DNA from 3 places in the Paraliobacillus sp. JSM ZJ581 genome. Region 1 is predicted to be linked to each of the others. Evidence: riboswitches for the same ligand, from Rfam matches in the RefSeq annotation. Region 1 holds a riboswitch; each other region holds the start of a gene.
What was found. Region 1 has a riboswitch for thiamine pyrophosphate ahead of thiT (energy-coupled thiamine transporter ThiT). Riboswitches for the same ligand answer to the same signal wherever they lie in the genome.
Positions count from the first base shown of each region.

Region 2: another riboswitch for thiamine pyrophosphate. It lies ahead of thiD (bifunctional hydroxymethylpyrimidine kinase/phosphomethylpyrimidine kinase); the one in region 1 lies ahead of thiT (energy-coupled thiamine transporter ThiT).
Region 3: another riboswitch for thiamine pyrophosphate. It lies ahead of ACH6CY_RS04060 (ABC transporter substrate-binding protein); the one in region 1 lies ahead of thiT (energy-coupled thiamine transporter ThiT).

Region 1 is NZ_JBISEP010000003.1:75,990-80,717, forward strand. It holds gene ACH6CY_RS03310 (sodium:solute symporter family protein) at 87-1,721, shown strand; gene thiT (energy-coupled thiamine transporter ThiT) at 1,921-2,490, opposite strand; TPP riboswitch at 2,560-2,657, opposite strand; gene ACH6CY_RS03320 (EAL domain-containing protein) at 2,726-4,728, opposite strand, start outside.
Region 2 is NZ_JBISEP010000005.1:89,716-98,102, reverse strand. It holds gene ACH6CY_RS04980 (hypothetical protein) at 196-438, shown strand; gene ACH6CY_RS04975 (PspC domain-containing protein) at 498-602, shown strand; gene ACH6CY_RS04970 (HIT family protein) at 751-1,155, shown strand; gene thiE (thiamine phosphate synthase) at 1,243-1,872, opposite strand; gene thiM (hydroxyethylthiazole kinase) at 1,876-2,679, opposite strand; gene thiD (bifunctional hydroxymethylpyrimidine kinase/phosphomethylpyrimidine kinase) at 2,657-3,496, opposite strand; TPP riboswitch at 3,597-3,699, opposite strand; gene splB (spore photoproduct lyase) at 3,903-4,931, opposite strand; gene ACH6CY_RS04945 (transcriptional regulator SplA domain-containing protein) at 4,924-5,184, opposite strand; gene lepB (signal peptidase I) at 5,242-5,787, opposite strand; gene ACH6CY_RS04935 (CynX/NimT family MFS transporter) at 5,984-7,162, shown strand; gene ACH6CY_RS04930 (NfeD family membrane protein) at 7,317-7,853, shown strand; gene ACH6CY_RS04925 (flotillin lipid rafts scaffold protein FloT) at 7,865-8,387, shown strand, end outside.
Region 3 is NZ_JBISEP010000004.1:67,937-76,323, forward strand. It holds gene ACH6CY_RS04045 (SLAP domain-containing protein) at 1-44, opposite strand, end outside; gene ACH6CY_RS04050 (S8 family peptidase) at 211-1,173, opposite strand; gene ACH6CY_RS04055 (M42 family metallopeptidase) at 1,398-2,450, shown strand; TPP riboswitch at 2,583-2,692, shown strand; gene ACH6CY_RS04060 (ABC transporter substrate-binding protein) at 2,800-3,798, shown strand; gene ACH6CY_RS04065 (thiamine-binding protein) at 3,823-4,113, shown strand; gene ACH6CY_RS04070 (ABC transporter permease) at 4,169-4,927, shown strand; gene ACH6CY_RS04075 (ABC transporter ATP-binding protein) at 4,920-5,657, shown strand; gene ACH6CY_RS04080 (DsbA family oxidoreductase) at 5,748-6,452, opposite strand; gene ACH6CY_RS04085 (DedA family protein) at 6,769-7,371, shown strand; gene ACH6CY_RS04090 (RluA family pseudouridine synthase) at 7,433-8,119, shown strand; gene ACH6CY_RS04095 (nuclear transport factor 2 family protein) at 8,267-8,387, shown strand, end outside.

The DNA of each region.
Region 1 (4,728 bases):
AAGAAAACCTTCTTCTTAAGCATTAGCTAAGAAAGAAGGTTTTTTCGTTTGTAAATAGTCTGCTTATAAAATAAAGGAGTGATTATGTGACAGAATATGGTGCTTGGATGATTGGTTTTGCTCTAATTTATACTTTGCTTTTAATTATTGCTGGTAATGTAGCTCGAGTAAAAGCATCCAGTGGAAGTAATTTTTTTGTTGGCGGTCGAAATTTTCGATGGTGGACAGTTGCATTTTGTATTACTGGCTTATTCTCAGGGTCAACTTATATTTCGATTGTGGAATTATCTTATCTTACAGGTATTTCTGCTATTTGGTATGGCATTGCTGAAACGGTTCAAGTTTTAATTATTGCATTGTTAATGATTAAGTCATTTCGCAAACGTATGATGGTTACCGTATCTGGATTAATTGGTGATCAATTTGGTCGAGCTGCCAAAGGAATTGCTGGATTAATTACTGCTTTTGCTTTTCCAATGTGGTCGGTTGCAACTGCTATCGCCTTTGCTTCTGCACTAAATGTGTTTACAAATATTTCTCTTAGTGTCTCGATTGCATTTACAGCTATTTTATTGTTTATCTATTTACAAGCTGGGGGAATGTGGTCGGTTGCTTTCACACAAACAATGAACAGTACTGTATTTTTGAGCATGTTTATTATTGGCACGATCGCTTTTTTTATTAACCCAGGTATAGAGGGTTTAGTGCAACTTGCTCAAACTAATCCATCCATGTTTCATTTCGATGCAGTAGGGATTCAAGTAATTGTTGCATGGTTTGGCACTTTTTTAGTAAATGTCATTTTAGCACAAGCTGCATTTCAAATGGCTTTATCCTGCAGAACACCTGAAGAGGGGCAAAAAGGGGTAATCGGAGCTGTTTTTCTAGGTATTCCTTTTATTATATGTGGTATTCTATTTGGTTTAGCAGCGGCAATCGTTATTCCAGGAGAAACACTTGGATTAGTTGCCTTACCAAAATATTTAATGGAAGTTTTACCTGCCCCCTTAGTTGGATTGTTTTTCTTGGGAATTTGGGCTTGTGCATTGAGTTGGGGAGCACCATGTCAATTTTCTGGTGCTACTAGTTTGGGAAAAGACGTAGGGAGTGCCATTTTCCCAAATACAACAAGTATACAGTTAGTTCACTATACAAAGCTTTCTCTGCTGTTACTTACAGGGTTAATGATAATATTTGGGTTGCTACGAACAGAACAATCTGCTTGGTGGAATGTACTTGCATGGACAACAAGAAATGCTGCTACATTTGCTCCAGTAGTTGCAGCATTATTTTGGCCTGTTGTTACAAAACATGCGGTCGTTAGTTCTTTACTCACAGGTTTTGTTACTGGACTACTATGGTATCATTTAGGGGGATGGCAACCTACTGTTTTCTTTTTAGATATTCATCCTGTATGGATCGGTATGTCTACCAATGTTTTAACAATTATTAGCGTCACCCTTTTAACGAATTATCGGAATATACAGGTATCTTTAAAAAATCATTCAATAAAAGATTATCTTGCTGTCTACTTTAGTGTAGTGCTGGCTATTTCTACTGTTGTTTTTTTCAAACTATTGCATGAGCTAGGTTTACTAGGCTTATTAGGTTTTTCAACGATCGTCACCTTATTCCTAACGATCATTTTATTTGTGCGTGAAAAGAGAGAAGTGCAATATTATTCCCAAACAGCAAATGTGCCTATTGATCAAATGCAATAAACCAAAGCATAAATATTCGGTTAGCGATGGATGGACTGAATCGATAAATGTTAATTTATCGTATAAAAAGGTGATAGAAATCTTAATAATAATTGGATGTAGCTAACTTTAGCATTTGTCGACGTACAACGTCATTGGTAATTTACGCTAAGCAACTAAAAAGAGATTAAACCTAGTTAACTAGATTTAATCTCTTTTTTTATATTCGATCTCTTATAATTAATCTTGGTGATGTGCTGATTAGCAAAACAAGTAAAATAGAACAAAAAACAAATGCACCTAACATCGTAACACCATTTGTTAAAAATGAGAATAGTACAACATTCATATCTTCTGGCGCATATTCTCCCCAAAAGATAAACCCAGCAACAAAGTGCCAGAAATAGCGAGCCAAGCTTCCAACAAACGTAGCTACAATAATCCAAACTGCTGTTTTCGTTTTATTAGATGAGCGAAGACTTTTCTGAATAACTGGATAAAATAAACCTGCAAATCCTATAAATGCAAATGCAATAAAATATTCAATAAATGCCTGAACAGGAGTTAATATATATGCATCGCCTAACACAATTTGCAATAGCCCCCACAGAAATCCCGCCAGTAAACTTACTTTTATTCCCCAACGAAATGCTAGAATAAATATTGGAATCATAGCAAACGAAATGGAGATAGACGAAGACAACTTTATAGATGGGATAAGATCAAACAGAAAAGCTAATGCCCCAAAAATAGATATTTCAATTAAAGCTAGTAATCCTAATTTTTTCATAAAAAATCCCCCTTGTTATACAAATCGAAAACCTCAAGGGAGAACTAATATATACACACATCGTATTGCATATATGCCATTCCACATTCCTGCGCTAGTACTAACTAACAGGTTCAAAGGGTCAGAACAATGTTCAATCTCAGCTTTTAGCTCCCCTTGTGGTTTCTTAATATAGTTTGGTACCAATTGTATCACATTGAAGAAAATAGTAAAGTGAAACACCTATTATTTTAACTTACTGCTCAAGAAATTGACTTAGCCGTTCGATTGGCAAAGGTTTTGAAAAAAAGTACCCTTGCCCATAATCACATTTTAAATTAGCTAATGTTCGTGCTTGATAAGCGGTCTCTATTCCTTCTGCTATCACTTCCATGTTAAGATTTAACCCTATATCAATAATTGTTTTTATTACAGATATATTTTCCTTCTCCTCTAACTGCGATACAAAAGATTGGTCAATTTTAATTGTATCAAACGGTAATGATTGTAATATATGAAGAGAGGAATAACCTATACCAAAATTATCGATTGCGATACGTACACCAATCGCATGAAGTTCATTTAATGTGTCAATTGTTTGCCCTATATTACCCATTTCACTTTCTGTTATTTCCAATTCTAAATATTTTGGTTCTATCCCTGTTTGTTCTAAAATCTTTTTAATTTTTTTACCAAAATATGTTTGTTCTAGTTGTTTTGCAGAAACATTTACAGATACAGTCAAATTATCACGTCCTGCATCCAATTGCTGTTTGAACTGCTCACAAGCACGTAAAAGAACCCATTCATCAATTGCAAAAATGTATCCAGTCTCTTCTGCTATCGGGATAAATTCACGTGGGGAAACCAATCCTAATCTTGGATGATCCCAGCGTATAAATGCTTCAAACCCTATTACACTTTCATTTGTAAGATTAATTTTAGGCTGAAAATATAATGAAAATTGCTCGAATTCAATTGCTTGTTTTAACTCTACTTCTATATTTCGTTTTCTTAAAATAGTTTGATAAAGTTGTTGATTAAAATAACAATATTGTGCTTTTCCTTTTTGTTTTGATAAATACATCGCTGCATCAGTATGATGAAGCAAAGTATCCTGTTCTTGTCCATCATCTGGATAAACACTAATACCAATACTAGGTGAAATAGTAATCGTATGATTTTTTATTATAAAAGGACTGGAAAATAAATGTAATATTGTTTTAGCATATAGCGTGCCAAATACTCTTCTTACATTTGGCACAATAATTACAAATTCATCTCCACCGATACGATAAACGGTGCCGACGGGCTCAAAAGCATGCTTTAAACGCTTTGCCGCTTCGGATAAGAGCCTATCACCTACATTATGACCCATTGTATCATTTATACTTTTAAATTGGTCTAAATCCATCAAAAACATTAAAAAAGGCTGTGATGTTCTCTCGGATTCTTCCATGATAGTTTCTAAATCTTTCGTAAATTTCGTTCGATTTTTTAACTCTGTTAACGTGTCGTGAAATGCTAGATAGCTATATTCTTGCATTAACTCTTTGTTCCGTTGCATGACATACCACTGCCTACCGATAATCATTAGCAGCATAATAATCATACCAATCATCAATACATTTATTTTCCAATGGTAGCTTTCCATTAGCATAATCAATAAAATGAGAATAATAATATACGGTAATATAGACTCTTTACTTTCTACATATTTCACCATCTTCCATTCCGAAACTTCCGTATACTCTTTTACTAATTTTGCTGAAAGGAGAAAAAATAATAAACCTAGTGTCCAAAGAGAGTAGGCAATGACAACACTCATATTATTAACGGAAAAGTAAAAATATAGAATAACCCCTATCATATGAAAGAACATGCCTGATACAAGAAATAAAATCGAGTCTTTTTCCATACTTTTTCGAGATATATAAAACAAGAAAACATTCGCAAACAGGATACTCAGTGTACATATTTGAAAAACTAAAATAAAAAATGTCATGCCTTTAGAATAATCCACAAGTGACATAATCGGTTGAACAAAGTAGTAAATATGAACTACAATAATAAATGTCACAAATACACTAATAGTAAAGAAAAAAGATTGTACTGATTCCTTCATTTCAATTGTCTTTATTTTATAAAGCAGTGCAACTAAAAAAGAAACATATGCGATGACTAGTACTGGTAGAGAAGCGATCGGGAATGTTGTTGCTTGAAAAAAAACTAACATATATAACCAAATAAAATTAGCAA
Region 2 (8,387 bases), on a different contig from region 1:
GTATGCTTGTAATTCGTGATTTATTGGTTGCTAGATAGATTAATTCAAGCCTTTCTAGCAGTTCTGTATATAATTACACATCAAAAAGTTCTCATCACCAATTTAACTTATTTAAGGAATATTATGTTAAAATAAAATTAATATAAACGTATATTAAAACAAGGCATTAAATAAAAGGTCAAGGTGGGAAAAACGATGTTTAAAAAACATTATATTGCCATTACGTATGATGTCTGTGAACATAACAATCTATATGAAGATATGAATGAATATATTATTAACCCTTCTACTAACATGTATGACCAAGTAAAAACATTTGCAAAAATAGATATTGCCCCTTTAGTCAAAGTTTATGAATCGTCTACAAAAGATTTTAAAGAGCTACTTTTGTACAAACAATTTGTTTTTAAAGAATATGAATGTAATTGCAATCAGTAGTATTTTTTCTTTTATTAATATTAATAAGTCGTTTTATTTAAATTTGTCTAAAAAGGAGAATGAAAATGCAAAATAAATTACGAAAGTCTTATACAGATAGAGCTATATCTGGCGTTTGTGGCGGTATTGCAGAATTTTTCTGTATATCTCTTCTCTCGGAATAAGAATACTTTTTATCATTTTACCATGGAATTTGCTTATTTATATTATTCTTGCCAACACAATACCTGATAGCCCATCGTCTTTATAAAAGATTGGTGTGGTATCTCAAATAGATCCAAATCTTAAAATAGTTAACGAAGGAGAGTTGCAATGAAAGATTGTTTATTTTGTCATCCCGAATTAGAACCAGCTCAGAACGTGATTATGAGTAATAAATATTGTCTGTTTTTACAGTTGGATCAAGCTAAACAAAAAGGAACTAAACTTGAAGGATCAGGAATAATTGTCCCTAAAAAACATAGAGAAACAGCATTTGATTTAACACGTGAAGAATGGGATGCAACATACACACTCCTTCAAGAGGTGAAAGATTACTTAGATAAAACCTATCAACCGCAAGGATATAACCTTGGTTGGAATTGCGGTGCAGTTGCAGGACAGCACATATTCCACTCGCATTTTCACGTGTTACCTAGATACGAAGATGAACTACTTGCCGGTAAAGGGATTAGATATATATTTAAAAATACTGACGATGACGCTCTTATTAAATAATACTAGTTATAGAAAATCACCAAATTTAAAAACACAGACCTCATTCAGCCTGTGTTTTTACTAACTTCTCACCCAATTATTGATTTTTCACACGTGTAGTTGGCTAGCCGACCTAACAGGATTTTCAGCTAAACTGATAGCTGAAATCACAGATACACCATCCGCTCCAGCAGCTAGAATGGAAGATACGTGAGACGCATTAATGCCTCCAATTGCAACCATTGGCGTGTCACCAATTTTCTCTCTCATTTGTTTCAGCCCCTCTAACCCGATCGGGGTCTTTGCATCTTTCTTCGTACTTGTAGCAAAGACAGGTCCAGCACCTATATAATCAGCACCAGCCTTAGCAGCTTGCTCTGCTTCTATAACATTTGTTGCGGAAACTCCAACAATAAATGAGCTTGGACAACGTTGCTTCACTTCATCAATCGAAGCGTCTTCCTGTCCAACATGTACACCATCTGCCATCACTTCAATAGCAAGTTCTACATCATCATTCACAATAAACGGGACATCGCATTGTTCGCATAATACTTTCATTTTCTCTGCTAATAAGCGTTTGTCCTTGCCAGTTAGCGCCCCTTCTCCCTTTTCTCTAAATTGAAACATCGTAATCCCACCATCTAAGGCGGCTTGCAACACCTTTAGTGGATCTTTATCACCAACATTATTACTCCCCATAATAAAATATACAGCTAAATCTTTCTGCCGAAACATCTTTTATCCCTCACTTAAAATACGATGCGTTATTTTTGCATGTGTTGAAACATCCTCACTCGTTGTTGACGCGAGCGCATCTAAAAATGCAATTTGAAAGCTGCCTGGGTGGTTCACATTTTTTGCGGCTTTTTCCGCAGCGACATTGTAAAAGACAACAGCAGCAGCGGCTGCTTTAACATGATTCTCACCTGTTGCTAGGAATGCTGCAACAACAGAACCTAGTAAACAGCCCGTTCCTGTTACCTTGGTTAATAAAGGTGCACCATTTGATACTTCAAATAAATCTTTACCATCCGTAATCACATCTTTTTCTCCAGTAACCAATACAGGGATTCCTAATTCTTGCTCCGCATGACGTGCAATGGATATGTTATCAAATGAACCCGATGAATCTACTCCTCGAACTTGTGCTTCTAATCCTACTAATTGACTAACTTCTCCAGCATTTCCGCGAATCATCGTTAGTTTTACTTCATTTAAAATTCGTGATGCTACTTGATTGCGATACGGTGTTGCACCTACACCAACTGGATCAAGAACAACTGGAATGCCTTTTTCATTGGCAGCTTTTCCAGCTTCGATCATCACATCAGCTTGGTCCCCCGTTAATGTGCCAATGTTTAATAACAAGGCATCCGCATTTTTTGCCATATCCGCAGCTTCTTCCATTGCGTTAGCCATCACAGGTGAAGCACCTATTGCATACAATCCATTCGCAGTAAAATTTACAACTACTTCGTTCGTAATATTATGAACCAACGGATTTTTCTGACGAACAGCATTAATCAGTGTTGTTAGACTCATTATTATTTCCCCCTTGATTTGGTAGTCCTTGTAATCGATAACCCCAGTGATTCGTTGGACCATTCCCTTTCCCGATGTTTAATGGATAACGAATCGCATCAGTAATAAATTGTTTGCCTAATTTTACTGCTTCCAATGTTGATTTCCCTTTTGCAAGTTCAGCTGTAATGACAGCTGAGAACGTACACCCTGTACCATGTGTATCTTTCGTCTCTATTCGATTGACCGCTAAAAAATGAAATTCCCTATCATAAAATACATCAACTGCTTTTCCATCTAAATGTCCACCTTTAACAACTGCAGATGTTGCACCTAAATCTTCCACAATGACTTTGGCTGCTTTTTTCATATCTTCTTCATTTTTAATGGTAAAACCTACTAAGATTTCAGCTTCTGGAATGTTTGGTGTGACAACCGTTGCTTTAGGTACTAATGTATCTCGAATCACCTTGCGCGAACTCTCTTCCATTAAAGCATCTCCACTAGTAGAAACCATTACTGGATCAATCACATACGGTATACTGTCTGGTGATACATATGTTGCAATAAGCTCCATCATTTCAACTGTAGAAAGCATGCCTGTTTTAATCGCATGAGGTTTGATATCTTGAAAAACAGCATCTAATTGTTTTTCAATAAAATCAATTGGCAGATGATGCACAGCTTGTACCCCTTGTGTGTTTTGTGCAACGGCAGATGTTAGTACACTCATCCCATACACTTCACGTTCTTGAAAAGTTTTTAAATCGGCTTGAATACCAGCACCACCTGTTGGATCCGTCCCCGCAATAGTTAGTGCATGAACAATATTGCTCATTTATTCTCCTCCTCTGCAATCGAATACATACCAAATAAGAAAAACCACTCCTAAGCAATGGAGTGGTTGAATGCATTTATCTATCTTGTTGCATCAATTCAATGAACCGACTCCACTTTCCTACGCTGGCATGACCCAGTTCAGGTTCAAAGGGACCAAAGAATACTCTTTATCTCAGCCGGTAGGCGCCCCTAGTGGTTTCTATTTATTCATAGTATAATCTAAATTAATCATTATTTCACTTATTTGTCAAATATGCGGCATAACTTTTAAATCACACATCATGATTTATACTTATATGAAAGAATTGATTTGTTAGTAATCTTTAGACACGAAGCCTCGCCAGTGGAAAGTGAAGTATCTAAAAATTACCGTAGCATTAACATTTACTATGAATAATCTAAGATCACGTAAAATATTCAACAAAAGCAGTTGGAAATAATTTTTTAATTGTTTCAATAAACACTTGTTTCATCTCTTCTTGCTCTTGATCCGTGTAGACATACTTCCATATCCCATATCTTCCCCATTTGGTTTTTCGCTTCGATTCATTTAATTCCAATTTTGTCATTGGATAATTTTTTTGAATCACTCGTTTTGCCGGTTTTGTAAAGCGATGTTGGATAAGCTCAAAGGTTAAATCTTTCTTTGCTTCAGGAGGAAGTGTTGCCTCTAATTTTTCTAACATAGAAATATAACCTTCTCTCCACCCATCATGTAAATATATAGGCGCAATAATAAAACCTAATGGATAACCTGCCTGTGCAACCTTAGCAGCGGCTTCCAATCGCTCATGTAATCTAGAAGTACCCGGTTCAAAAAACTTAATGACATAATCATCATTTATACTAAAACGAAAGCGTGTCTTTCCTTTATGATCAGCATCTAAAAGATGATCAACATGAGCAAATTTTGTTACAAATCGTAATCGACCATGATCGGACTGACCAAAATATTCAATTGCTCCTTTTAACGTATGTGTTAGATGATCAATCCCAACAATATCAGATGTACAAGAGGCTTCAAAGCGAGTTATCTCAGGTGACCTTTCCTTCATGTATGCTTCCGCAGCATCAAAAATTTCTTCGGTATTCACATACGTGCGAATATACGGCTTACTTCCCATCGTTGTTTGTAAGTAACAATAATGACAGTGCCCCATACATCCTGTCGCAAACGGTATTGCATATTCTGCAGAAGGCTTTGACGTATCAAATTTTAATGTTTTTCTGAGACCCACCACAAGTGTTGATTTAGCGTTACGATACTTTTGAAAATCATTATCTCCAGGTAAATTGCGAACTTGATTATGTGACGTCGTTTCTCTAATTTCTATATCCATATTAGAAAATTTTTCATACAATGACTTCCCTAATGGATAATCCATTGCTTTAGGTTCAAAATAAACTAATTGAGGGACAAATGGCTTAACCATCGTATCCCTCAACTTCCGTATTACCGAATGCTTGTTGGAAAGCTACCTCTGCCTCATGCTCTGTTTGATAAATAGCAACTTCCTCAGAAAGCGGGTAATATGTTTCATACATGAATAATGCTAACTCATTTGGACGATTAGGATGATTTACCACTGCAGCCTGCTGAACATTGGCAACACCTTGAACATGTGGATTTCTTATAATCACATAAGCAACGTCACCTGGATGAAAAGATTTGTTTTCTATTTCCATATCTTTCACCTAACTTTCTTTAAGTTAGGTGTAGTGTCTCCTGAATGAAAAAAAATATTATTTAGGTATACCAATGGCATTTAATGGCCAAATACGAAAGACAACATCACCGATAACCGAATCTTCTTCAATAAAGCCAAACCTACGACTATCTCTACTGACTGGACGATTATCACCTAAAACAAATAAGTATCCATCTGGCACCACCGTCTCTCCTGTTATTTGTTCCAGTGTGAAATTTTCCGTAAAAGAATTACCGAAAAAAGCTTGCTTCTCATCGGTTAAATATTCTTCTTGATACGCTGTTCCATTAATATATAGTACATCATCCTTCATTTCAATCGAGTCGCCTGGTAATCCGATTACTCGCTTCACATAATTTTCATCGGCATCTGGGGCTTGAAAAGCAATTTCATCAAATCGATCAATTGGAGTGACCTTGCTAATCATAATACGGTCTCCATCTTGAAATGTTGGAAACATGGACTCTCCTTTGACAATCGAAGGCGTTATTAAAAATTCTCGTACTACAAACACAATCACTAATGCAATAATGATTGCTTTTAGCCACGAGAATAGCTCACGTACAATCCCATTAAGCATAAATTTCCACTTCTTTCTATAATAATCTATATTTTAATCAAAAGTATTATTTCTATTATTCTATCACTTATCTGTATCGTTATGTGAATGAATCTTTTAATTGTCCTAAGAAAATACTTTTTTGGAAAGTTGCTAGGTATGCCCTACTGTTTTATACTATCTTTATATAACACTTTATTCATTTGGAGTTGTCGTTATGTCGAAACGTTTTTCAACAAAAAATATATTATTTGTGATTGGAATTATTTTTGTAGCTTTCAATCTACGGCCTGCGATCACATCGGTCGGCCCATTAGTTGGTACTATCCGTGATCAAATGGGATTAGCAAATTGGAATGTTGGACTAATCACTAGTTTACCACTACTCTCTTTTGCAATTATGTCGCCATTAGCACCAAAACTACGTAACCGCGTAGGCAATGAACTTTCCGTCCTAATCGGACTAATTCTTTTATTCCTTGGTATCATTACTCGTATAATTCCTCATAGCATTCCATTGTATGCTGGAACAACTTTTATCGGGTTAGGCATTGCCATTTGTAATGTATTATTGCCAGGTATTATTAAAGAAAAATTTCCTAATCACATTGGCCCAATGACTGGCGTGTACACAACTTGCATGTCCGTTTTTGCCGCTATTGGCTCTGGTGTAAGTGTTCCACTAGCTGAAACAGCAGGATTAGGATGGGAGTATACCTTAGCCATTTGGTCTACTCTAACATTCATCGCTCTTATTATATGGTTCATTCTATATCGCACTCAACCAAAAACAACTGAACTTGATTTCTTTGCAACAACTGGAAGTAATCTTCTACGCTCTTTTTTAGCATGGCAAGTCACATTATTTATGGGATTACAATCGTTTTTATTTTACGTAACCATCTCTTGGTTGCCTGAAATATTACAAGCACAAGGCGTTTCCATTGCAACAAGTGGTTGGTTATTATCGTATATGCAATTTGTTAGTTTGCCCACTGCTTTCTTGACTCCAATCATTGCAGGACGGTTAAAAAAACAACAAAGTATTATTATTACACTCGGATCCATAGCAATTATCGGATTTAGTGGTATTTTATTAGCTGATTCCTTCCATTTTCTCGCCCTTTTCATTACACTAATTGGATTTGCTCAAGGTGGAAGTATGAGTTTAGCTCTTACATTATTAGGGTTACGAGCAAAGCACGCAAAGCAATCAGCCCAACTATCTGGCATGGCACAGTCATTTGGCTATTTACTCGCAGCAATTGGCCCCATTCTGATTGGCTCTATTTATGATTTTAGCCATTCTTGGACCATTCCAATCATCGTTATTCTACTTATATCAATTTTAATGATAGTATTTGGTATTGGTGCTACAAGAGATAAATATGTGTGATTTTTTGGTGTAAGAAATGTTTATCCATTCATGTATTGTTGTAAATTAATAGATGATAGAGCTGGCAAAGCATGAATTGAACACATGCTTTGCCCCTTTTTTTTAATATATTGGAGCTTTTTTTAAATTTAAAACGTATATATACTATAGCGTTTTGATAAAAGGAGGGGTACATATTGAGATTTTAGAAATTTATTGGATACTACTTTGGAGCAGTCTAGCCGTTGCGATCCTTTCATTGTTTTTAGGTGATATTTTTGAAGGGCTTTTTGAGGGGTTAGGAGAAGTGTTTAATCCATTACTCTTATTTGGAACACTAGCTGTTGTTAGTGGATCAGGCGTATTACTTACCAAATATACAGGTATTTCACACATCTATGTACTTATAATCAGTCTAATGATTGGATTACTTGCTTATTTCGTTATTTATTATTTATTAGTAATACCGCTCTCCAATGCAGAGAGCTCAACTTCCGTCTCTATTCATGATTTAGTCGGGAAAACTGGAGAGGTGATTACTTCCATCCCGGCTAATGGGTATGGTGAGGTTTTCATTGCTTCTACCAACGGAAGTAGAAGTGAAACAGCAAGAAGCTTTGATTATGTTGACTTAAAACAAGGAAGTGAGATTGTTGTGATTGAGGTAAAAGAACAAATTTTATATGTTGCTGCACTTACTAATGATTTATAGGAGGAGTAGAGATGGACTTTTTAATTGTAATTGGTGTTGTCGCTGCGATTATTGTTTCATTTGTTATACTGTTTGCAGTTCGTTATAAAACAGTGGGTGCAGACGATGCAATGATTGTCACTGGTAGTTTCTTAGGTAATAAAAACGTGCATAAAGTCGATGATGGTAGCGGAATAAAAATCGTTCGTGGTGGAGGCGCATTTATTGTTCCTGTGTTTCAACAAGCAGAGAATATTAGCCTTCGATCACACAGCTTAGATATATCTACACCAAATGTTTACACAGAAAACGGCGTTCCTGTTATGGCAAACGGTACCGCCATTATTAAAGTGCAAAGTACTACAGAAGGAATTGCTACTGCCGGTGAACAATTTTTAGGGAAAAACGATTCCGAATTACGTAAGGAAGCACAAGAAGTATTAGAAGGACATTTGCGAGCCATTCTCGGTACGATGACTGTAGAGGAAATTTATAAAAATCGTGAACGCTTTGCGCAAGAAGTACAAACTCAAGCAGCAGTTGACTTAAAGAAAA
Region 3 (8,387 bases), on a different contig from region 1:
CTAATTGTACGATTCCAAGCATTCTCAAAATTGAGTTGCTGCATAATCAACCCTTCTTTCTTATCAGATTGTTAATGATAAGTATAACAAGAAACAGAGGAAAAGTAGAATCATTTCAAACAATTGATAAAAAATGCTAAACATGCTGTATGATATGTAGTAAGACAAAATCATGGTATACAGATGATTTTATCTTATGTGTCTGAGGTATTATAAACGATATGCACGCATGGTTAAGTTGTCGAAGGTAGTTGATAGGGAGTCCAATAAAGTAAGATAAATAAGTCCATTTCCTTCAAATTTTGTATTAAAACCTAGTGGAATGGTACGTCTAATTAATTGTGCGTAAAGCTCAGTTTCTGTTAATTCACGTTCAAACTGCCTCGTTGTTACGTTTTTTATTAGTGCTAATGCGCCTGTTACGTGGGGGGCAGCCATTGATGTTCCACTTAATATGGCGTACCCACCATTTAAATACGTAGATGTAATGTCTTCCCCAGGGGCAACTAAATCTATGTTACTGTTTGAGTTGGTAAAACGAGAGGATCGATGCTCCGAGTCAATAGCACCTACGCTAATAACTTCATTATAATAAGCGGGATAAGAAAATTCATTTGTCTGTTGGTTTCCATCTCCGTCATTCCCTGCTGCACAGACAATGGGGATGTCATGGTGTAAGACAGCTTTTTTAATTACTTTGTGTAATGCAGGTAAGTCATCTGCACCTCCTAAAGACATGGAAATAATGTCTACCTGTTGTGCTGTAGCATATTTAATTCCTTTAATGATCCAGTCATATTCACCATTACCATCTTTATCGAGCACTTTTACGATTAATAGATTTACTTTTGGAGACACACCTACAACCCCTCTATGATTTAAACTAGCTGCAATTGTGCCAGCCACATGTGTCCCGTGTCCGTTGTAATCCTCAAAAATCTTTGCATTTCCTCCATCATCTGTAGTGAAATTTTTACCGCCAATAATTCGGTTGGACAACTCAATATGTTTTGTATCACATCCAGTATCTAGAATAGCAATGGTTACACCTTCCCCTTTTGTTTCTTTCCAAATGTCAGGAGCTTGTATCATCTTCACACCTTTTGGAATTTCATTTGTTTTTTTCATTTGTTTTACAACTTTGAAATTAGCAAGATGCATCTTATTATCCATGTATCATCCTCCTAATAAATATATGTTTTTAATACCCTTATCGTAGCAAGGTTTACAAAATTACAGTAGAGGCATCTACAACAAAACGATATAGATTTATGCACAAATTTTGCTAAGGAGGGTGGTTGTCGGTGAATAGGAATAACGCTAAAATAGAAAGATAGGTCAAAATAGCTTTATACACATATAAAAACAACAATGCTAATAAAAGAGGAGAATCATTGATGACGAATGATCCAAATGTTAAGGAAACAAAACAACTTATTAAGGATTTAGTGTCTATACCAAGTCCATCTGGAAACACAAATCAAGTGATACAACACGTGAAAAGTTTACTGGATGAAATAGGGGTGAAATCAACAAAGAATAGAAAAGGCGGATTAATTGCAACGGTACCCGGACAAAATGAAACACAACATCGAATGTTAACCGCACATGTAGACACGTTAGGTGCGATGGTGAAAGAAATCAAATCCAACGGTCGATTGAAGTTAGATTTAATCGGTGGATTTGTTTATCCTTCAATTGAAGGAGAGTATTGTAAGATTGAAACAGCTAACGATACAGTAATTACGGGTACTATTTTAATGCATCAAACTTCTGTCCATGTTTATAAAAATGCTGGAAGTGCAGAAAGAAACCAATTAAATATGGAAGTTCGTTTAGATGAAAAAGTAAAAAATGAAGAAGATGTACGTGCGCTTGGTATTGAAGTTGGCGATTTTGTTTCCTTCGATCCTCGTGTACAATTAACTGATGCCGGATTTATTAAATCAAGACATTTAGATGATAAGGCAAGTGTTGCTATACTCATTCAATTATTGAAAAGAATCAAACTAGAAAATATTTTACTACCATATACGACACATTTTCTTATTTCAAATAATGAGGAAATAGGATATGGAGGCAATTCTAATATTACACCAGAAACTGTGGAATATTTAGCTGTAGACATGGGAGCAATCGGTGATGGACAGCAGACAGATGAATATACTGTTTCGATTTGTGCAAAAGATTCAAGTGGACCATACCATTATGGGCTTAGAAAACATTTAGTGGAGTTGTGTGAAAAAAATCAAATTGGATACAAATTAGATATTTATCCACATTATGGTTCTGATGCCTCTGCTGCGATAAAAGCGGGTCATGATATCGTCCATGGTTTAATTGGACCAGGCATTGACTCCTCACATGCGTATGAGCGCACTCATGAAGATGCGCTAGTCGAAACAGAAAAACTATTGTATTATTATGTTCAATCTGAATTAGTCGAGTAAAAAGCATGGATTACAGCGAACAATCAATATATATTTTGTAGTAGATATAAAGAATGCATTTATCCAAATAAATAATACTTGCAATTAAATTCTACCTATGGCAAAGTGGATAGTGTAGAAAATTGAATAGGTTGTTTCATGTGGGGGGACCGGTGTTGCCGGTTGAGATTGTATCCAGAAGATACTGACCCTTGGAACCTGATCTGGCTGAGACCAGCGTAGGGAACATATCTGGACACGTAAATCATCATTGATATGATAAGGTATGCACGCTATAGCTCTCGCTTAGCGTGCTTTTTTGTTTCGTGTTGTATGTTCCTCTAAAAATAACTTAAGGGGGGAATTATTTATGTTAAAGAAATGGAGTTTGTTAGCTATCAGTGTTTTATTTTTTATTACGGGGTGTGCGAGTGAGGAAAATCAAGAAGAAGTAACAGATGAATCATTAGAAAAAGTGAAATTGGTGCTAGATTGGACGCCAAATACGAATCATACTGGTTTTTACGTTGCACAAGAAAAGGGCTATTTTGAAGAAGAAGGATTAGAGGTGGAAATTGCATTACCAGGTGAAACAGGTGCAAATCAAGTAGTCGCATCAGGAAAAGCAGCATTTGGTATTAGCGCACAAGAACAAATAACAGAAGCTCGAACACAAGATATTCCTATTGTTTCCATTGCGGCGATTATTCATCATAATACATCTGGATTTGCATCACCAGCTGATAAAAATATAACGTCGCCAGCTGACTACGTTGGTAAAACCTATGGAGGTTGGGGTGCGCCAGTAGAATCTGCAGTGCTTGATTCATTAATGAAACAAGAAAACGCTAGTGTTGAGGATGTTAATATTATTAATGTGGGCAATACAGATTTCTTTACTTCGGTAAAGCGTGATATCGATTTTTCATGGATCTATTATGGCTGGACTGGTGTAGAAGCTGAATTGCGTGGAATGGAACTAAACATGCAGTATTTAACGGATTATTCGGATAAACTAGATTATTATACCCCTGTAATTACATCTAATGAGACAATGATTCAAGAGAATCCAAAAACGATTGAAAAATTTATTCGTGCTGTTTCAAAAGGCTATCAATTCGCAATTGATAACCCTGAAAAAGCAGCTGATATTTTAATAGAATCTGTACCTGACTTAGATGACGAGTTAGTTAAGGCAAGTCAAAAATGGTTGTCACCTAAGTATCAAGCAGATGCAAAAAAATGGGGCATACAGGATGTGGAAGTTTGGCAGGATTATGCGAACTGGATGTATGAGAATGAATTGTTAGACGGAGAATTAGACGCTGAATCAGCATTCACCAATCAATTCTTACCTGAAGATAAATAAAGAACTCGGAAAGGAATGAGCAGTATGGCCAATGCATTAGTTAGTATTCAAATTATTCCAAAGTTAAAAAATGGTGGAGATACGATTCCACTTGTTGATGCAGCAATTGCTGTAATTGACGATTCTGGAGTGAAATATGAGGTACATCCATTAGAAACAACAATGGAAGGGCAATTAACAAAATTATTCGCTGTTATAGAACAAATGAATCGAAAAATGATTGAGCTAGGGAGTTTAAGTGTAATTTCACAGGTGAAAGTATTCTACAAACCCGATGGTACGTCTATGGATCGATTAACAGAAAAGTATCATTAAGATTGGAGGAATGGCGAATCTGTTTCTTATATTGATACAGATTCGCATTTTATTTATGAAAAAAATAGTAAGACGCTATAGTCCAATATTTGTTATTATCGTAATTTTGTTTATTTGGCAATGGAGCAGTCAGTTATTTTCTATTCCTAGATGGCTATTGCCAGCACCAACAGTTATTCTAAATGAAGCAATCAACGGTTGGGATTCATATACCTATCACCTTGTATCAACAACTTATTTGTCTATCGGTGGTTTGATAATTGGTGTTAGTGTTGGATTGATCGTCGCGATGGCTTTACACTTATTACCGGTTGTTAGACAAGCGGTTTACCCATTACTCATTCTTTCTCAGAACATTCCTATTATTGTTCTGGCACCATTACTTGTCATTTGGTTTGGTTTTGGGGTTTTGCCTAAACTGATCATTATTACACTCGTTTGTTTTTTTCCTATTGTAGTAGCAACGTTGGACGGATTTCGACAAACATCATCTGAACTCATACATTATATGCAAATGGCAGGTGCAACAAAAGGACAACGCTTTCTTAAACTAGAATTCCCGCATGCATTACCTGCCATCTTTTCCGGATTAAAGATATCTGCTACATATAGTGTAATGGGAGCAGTTATATCTGAATGGCTTGGTGCGAATAAAGGTATTGGTGTCTATATGACGTTGGCGCAATCATCGTTTCGAACAGATCGTGTATTTGTAGCGATTGGTTTTATTATGGTACTATGCTTAGTCTTTTTTGCCGTAATATTAATACTTGAAAAAGTCATGTTAAAAGGTGGGAGGCACGTTAATGGGTGAATTAGTAGCAACAAACATTGCGAAAACATTTAATGGGAAAAAGATATTAGCAGGTCTTTCTTTTACCGTGAAAGAAGGAGAATTTGTCACTATTTTAGGGCCTTCTGGAAGCGGGAAAAGTACACTTTTTCATTTAATTGGTGGGATGCTTCAACCGGATGATGGTACATTCATCCTTGATCAAGAAGAGATCACGGGCAAACGTGGGGCGATAAGCTACACGCCACAATCACCTTCTTTACTGCCATGGCGTACGGTACTTAAAAATGTAGTGTTAGGCTCAGAAATTAGTGGTGAGGTAGATAACGATAAGGCTCGGTATATGTTGGGAAAAGCAGGGCTACAAGGGTATGAACATGCATATCCACATCAGTTATCTGGTGGAATGCGTCAGCGTGTCGCTTTCGTGAGAGCATTGCTTAGTCCACAAAAGTTTATCTGTTTGGATGAGCCTTTTTCAGCATTAGATGAATTTACACGATTAGAAATGCAGCAATGGTTGTTAAAGATTTGGGAAGAAAACAAAAAATCGATTCTGTTTGTCACACATAATATTGAAGAAGCACTATATTTATCTGATCGAATTCTTGTTTTGTCAAAAAAACCAGCAACGATAGTAGAAGAATATATGCTGCCATTTGCTAGACCACGTGATCAAAATCTATTTCTGACAGATGAGTTTTTACAATGGAAACGGGAGATATATCAAGCATTACAAGGGAGCTTATAAATGAATGGTTTAAACAAGAGAAACCGAACGGAATGATCGTTCGGTTTTTAATATTTAGTATTTATTTTCTTATCAAGCTCGTAAAAAACTTTAGACATTACAAGAGTCATCTGTGCAGACACCGTTGTCTGTAGATGAAAGATTTTCAAATTGCGGTTTTTCTTCGGCCCATACTTTTTCTAAAGCAGATGTAAATGTTTCTAATGGCTGTGCTCCAGAAATTGCATATTTTGAATTGATTATAAAGAAAGGGACACCAGAAACACCATACTTTTTAGCTAATGCTTCATCGTCACGAACTTCTTTGGCATATGCATTTTCATCATGTAAGATTTCAAGTGATTGCTCTCGATCTAAACCAACAGACTCAGCAATGTTTGCTAATGTATCGTGATCGCCAAGATTTATATTTTCAGTAAAATAACCATGTAGTAGCTGTTCTGTTATGGCAGTATCCTTATTGAATTTTTTGGCAAATTTAACTAGACGATGAGCCATAAAGGTGTTGGTTGGTATCATATTATCAAAATGATAAGTTAATCCTACCGTTTTTGCCTGGTTACCAATATTTTCATTTGTTTTTTTTGCTTCGTCTAGAGACATGTTGTATTTTTCAGCTATTGCTTCGTGAATCGTTTTTTCACTATTCACTGGTGAATTAGGATCTAATTCAAAACTTTTATATTCTACTTCAACGTTTTCACGATGTTCGAAATTATCTAGTGCTTTTTCTAATCTTCGTTTTCCAATATAACAAAACGGACAAACAAAATCAGACCATACTTCTATTTTCATCATAACAAAACCCCCATTTTTTGATTACTATGTTTTGAAAATAATGTGAATATACTCAGCAAGTAATCAAGACTTAATTATTATCATGCCATAACCGTACTAAGAAATAAAAATATATGCTCATACATACGTAAAACTTAATAGGCATAGGTAATTTATCATAATGTTTGTCTTGCATGAATTTCACTTAAAACGCATAATGTAACTGGAGTAGATTTGTTAGTAGAATAACAGGATAGTTTGTCAGATTTACATATACATTTAGTTTTCTTAATTTAAATATAAAGAGATTGAATCAAAGATAGGATGAAGATAAATGCAAGATTGGTTACTTGAAATTATGAATAATTATGGTTATATCGGAATTATATTTTTAATCGCTGTAGAAAATATTTTTCCACCAATTCCATCTGAAGTTATATTAACATTTGGGGGTTTTTTAACAACGACAACATCACTAACTATGTTCGGTGTTGTAATAGCTTCGACACTCGGTTCAGTATTTGGTGCTGTCGTACTTTATGTTGTTGGAGCGTCTATATCCACAGCAACGCTTAAGAAATTTGTAGCTAAACGTGGTCACTATCTACGTTTAGAACAAAATGATGTTGACCGTGCGATACATTGGTTCAATAAATATGGGGCTTGGAGTGTTTTTATTTGTCGCTTTATACCACTTATAAGAAGTTTGATTTCTGTACCAGCTGGACTAGCAAAAATGCGATTTATTCCTTTTTTATTGTTAACAACAATTGGCACATTGCTATGGAATACAGTATTGGTTGGCCTAGGTGCATATGTTGGAGCGTCTTGGAATGAGATTGTTACGTATATGGATACGTATTCTAATATTCTCTACGTTGTACTTGGATTAGCATTTATTGCGCTAATTGGTGTTTATATTTATAAGAGAAAATAATTTTGTTCATGCTATAATGTTATGCTATTCTTGTAAGGAACATTGAAAGAGGAGAAATTTTATGGATATTCCAATATTGTACGAAGATAATCATTTATTAATTGTAGAAAAACCAGTCAATATACCTGTTCAGGAGGATCAATCTAGGGATCTCGACTTATTAACGATGTTAAAGCAAGATATAAAAATTCGATATGATAAGCTTGGAAACGTATATTTGGCATTATTACATCGCCTAGATCGCCCAGTAGGTGGAGCAATGGTGTTCGCGAAAACATCTAAAGCTGCATCTCGTATGGCAGACAAAATAAGAAAACATGAAATGAGAAAACAATATCTTGCTGTTGTTCGAGGTGAAATAGAACAAAAAGCAGGAGAGTGGCAAGACTATTTAGTAAAAGATCACAAGAAGAATCAAGTACGTGTTGCAAGAAAAACAGAAGCAAAAGCGAAAAAGGCGATACTAGATTATCACGTTTTAGCAATAGCAGACGGACTGAGCTTAGTAAAGATTAATTTACAAACAGGAAGGCCTCATCAAATTAGAGTGCAATTTGCATCTAGAGGTTATCCTTTATATGGTGATCAAAAATATGGTTCAAAGGTAAATAAGATTGGACAACAGATTGCTTTATGGTCACATCAATTGACTTTCAATCATCCAGTTAAGGTTGAGGAGGTTTTACAGACATCGACTCCACCAAATAATTATCCTTGGGATATATGGGGAAAACATCCATTTATGTAATAATGTAATTAGTTTTATAATTAAACCGTTAGCAGCTAAATGAACAAGTACTTTGGCTGCTTTTTGAATCGATTAAACAAGTGTAAATCGATTAATCGTAAAAAACAATATGCTATACTAAATACAAATAGATGCAGGAGGATTTGAATGAATAAGCATGCATTTTTTAGGGAGTTTAATGAAGCGTTAATGCACGGAAATATCACACATATTTTAGAAAGTGTCACAGCTGATGTGACATGGGAAATGATTGGTAATGATACGATTT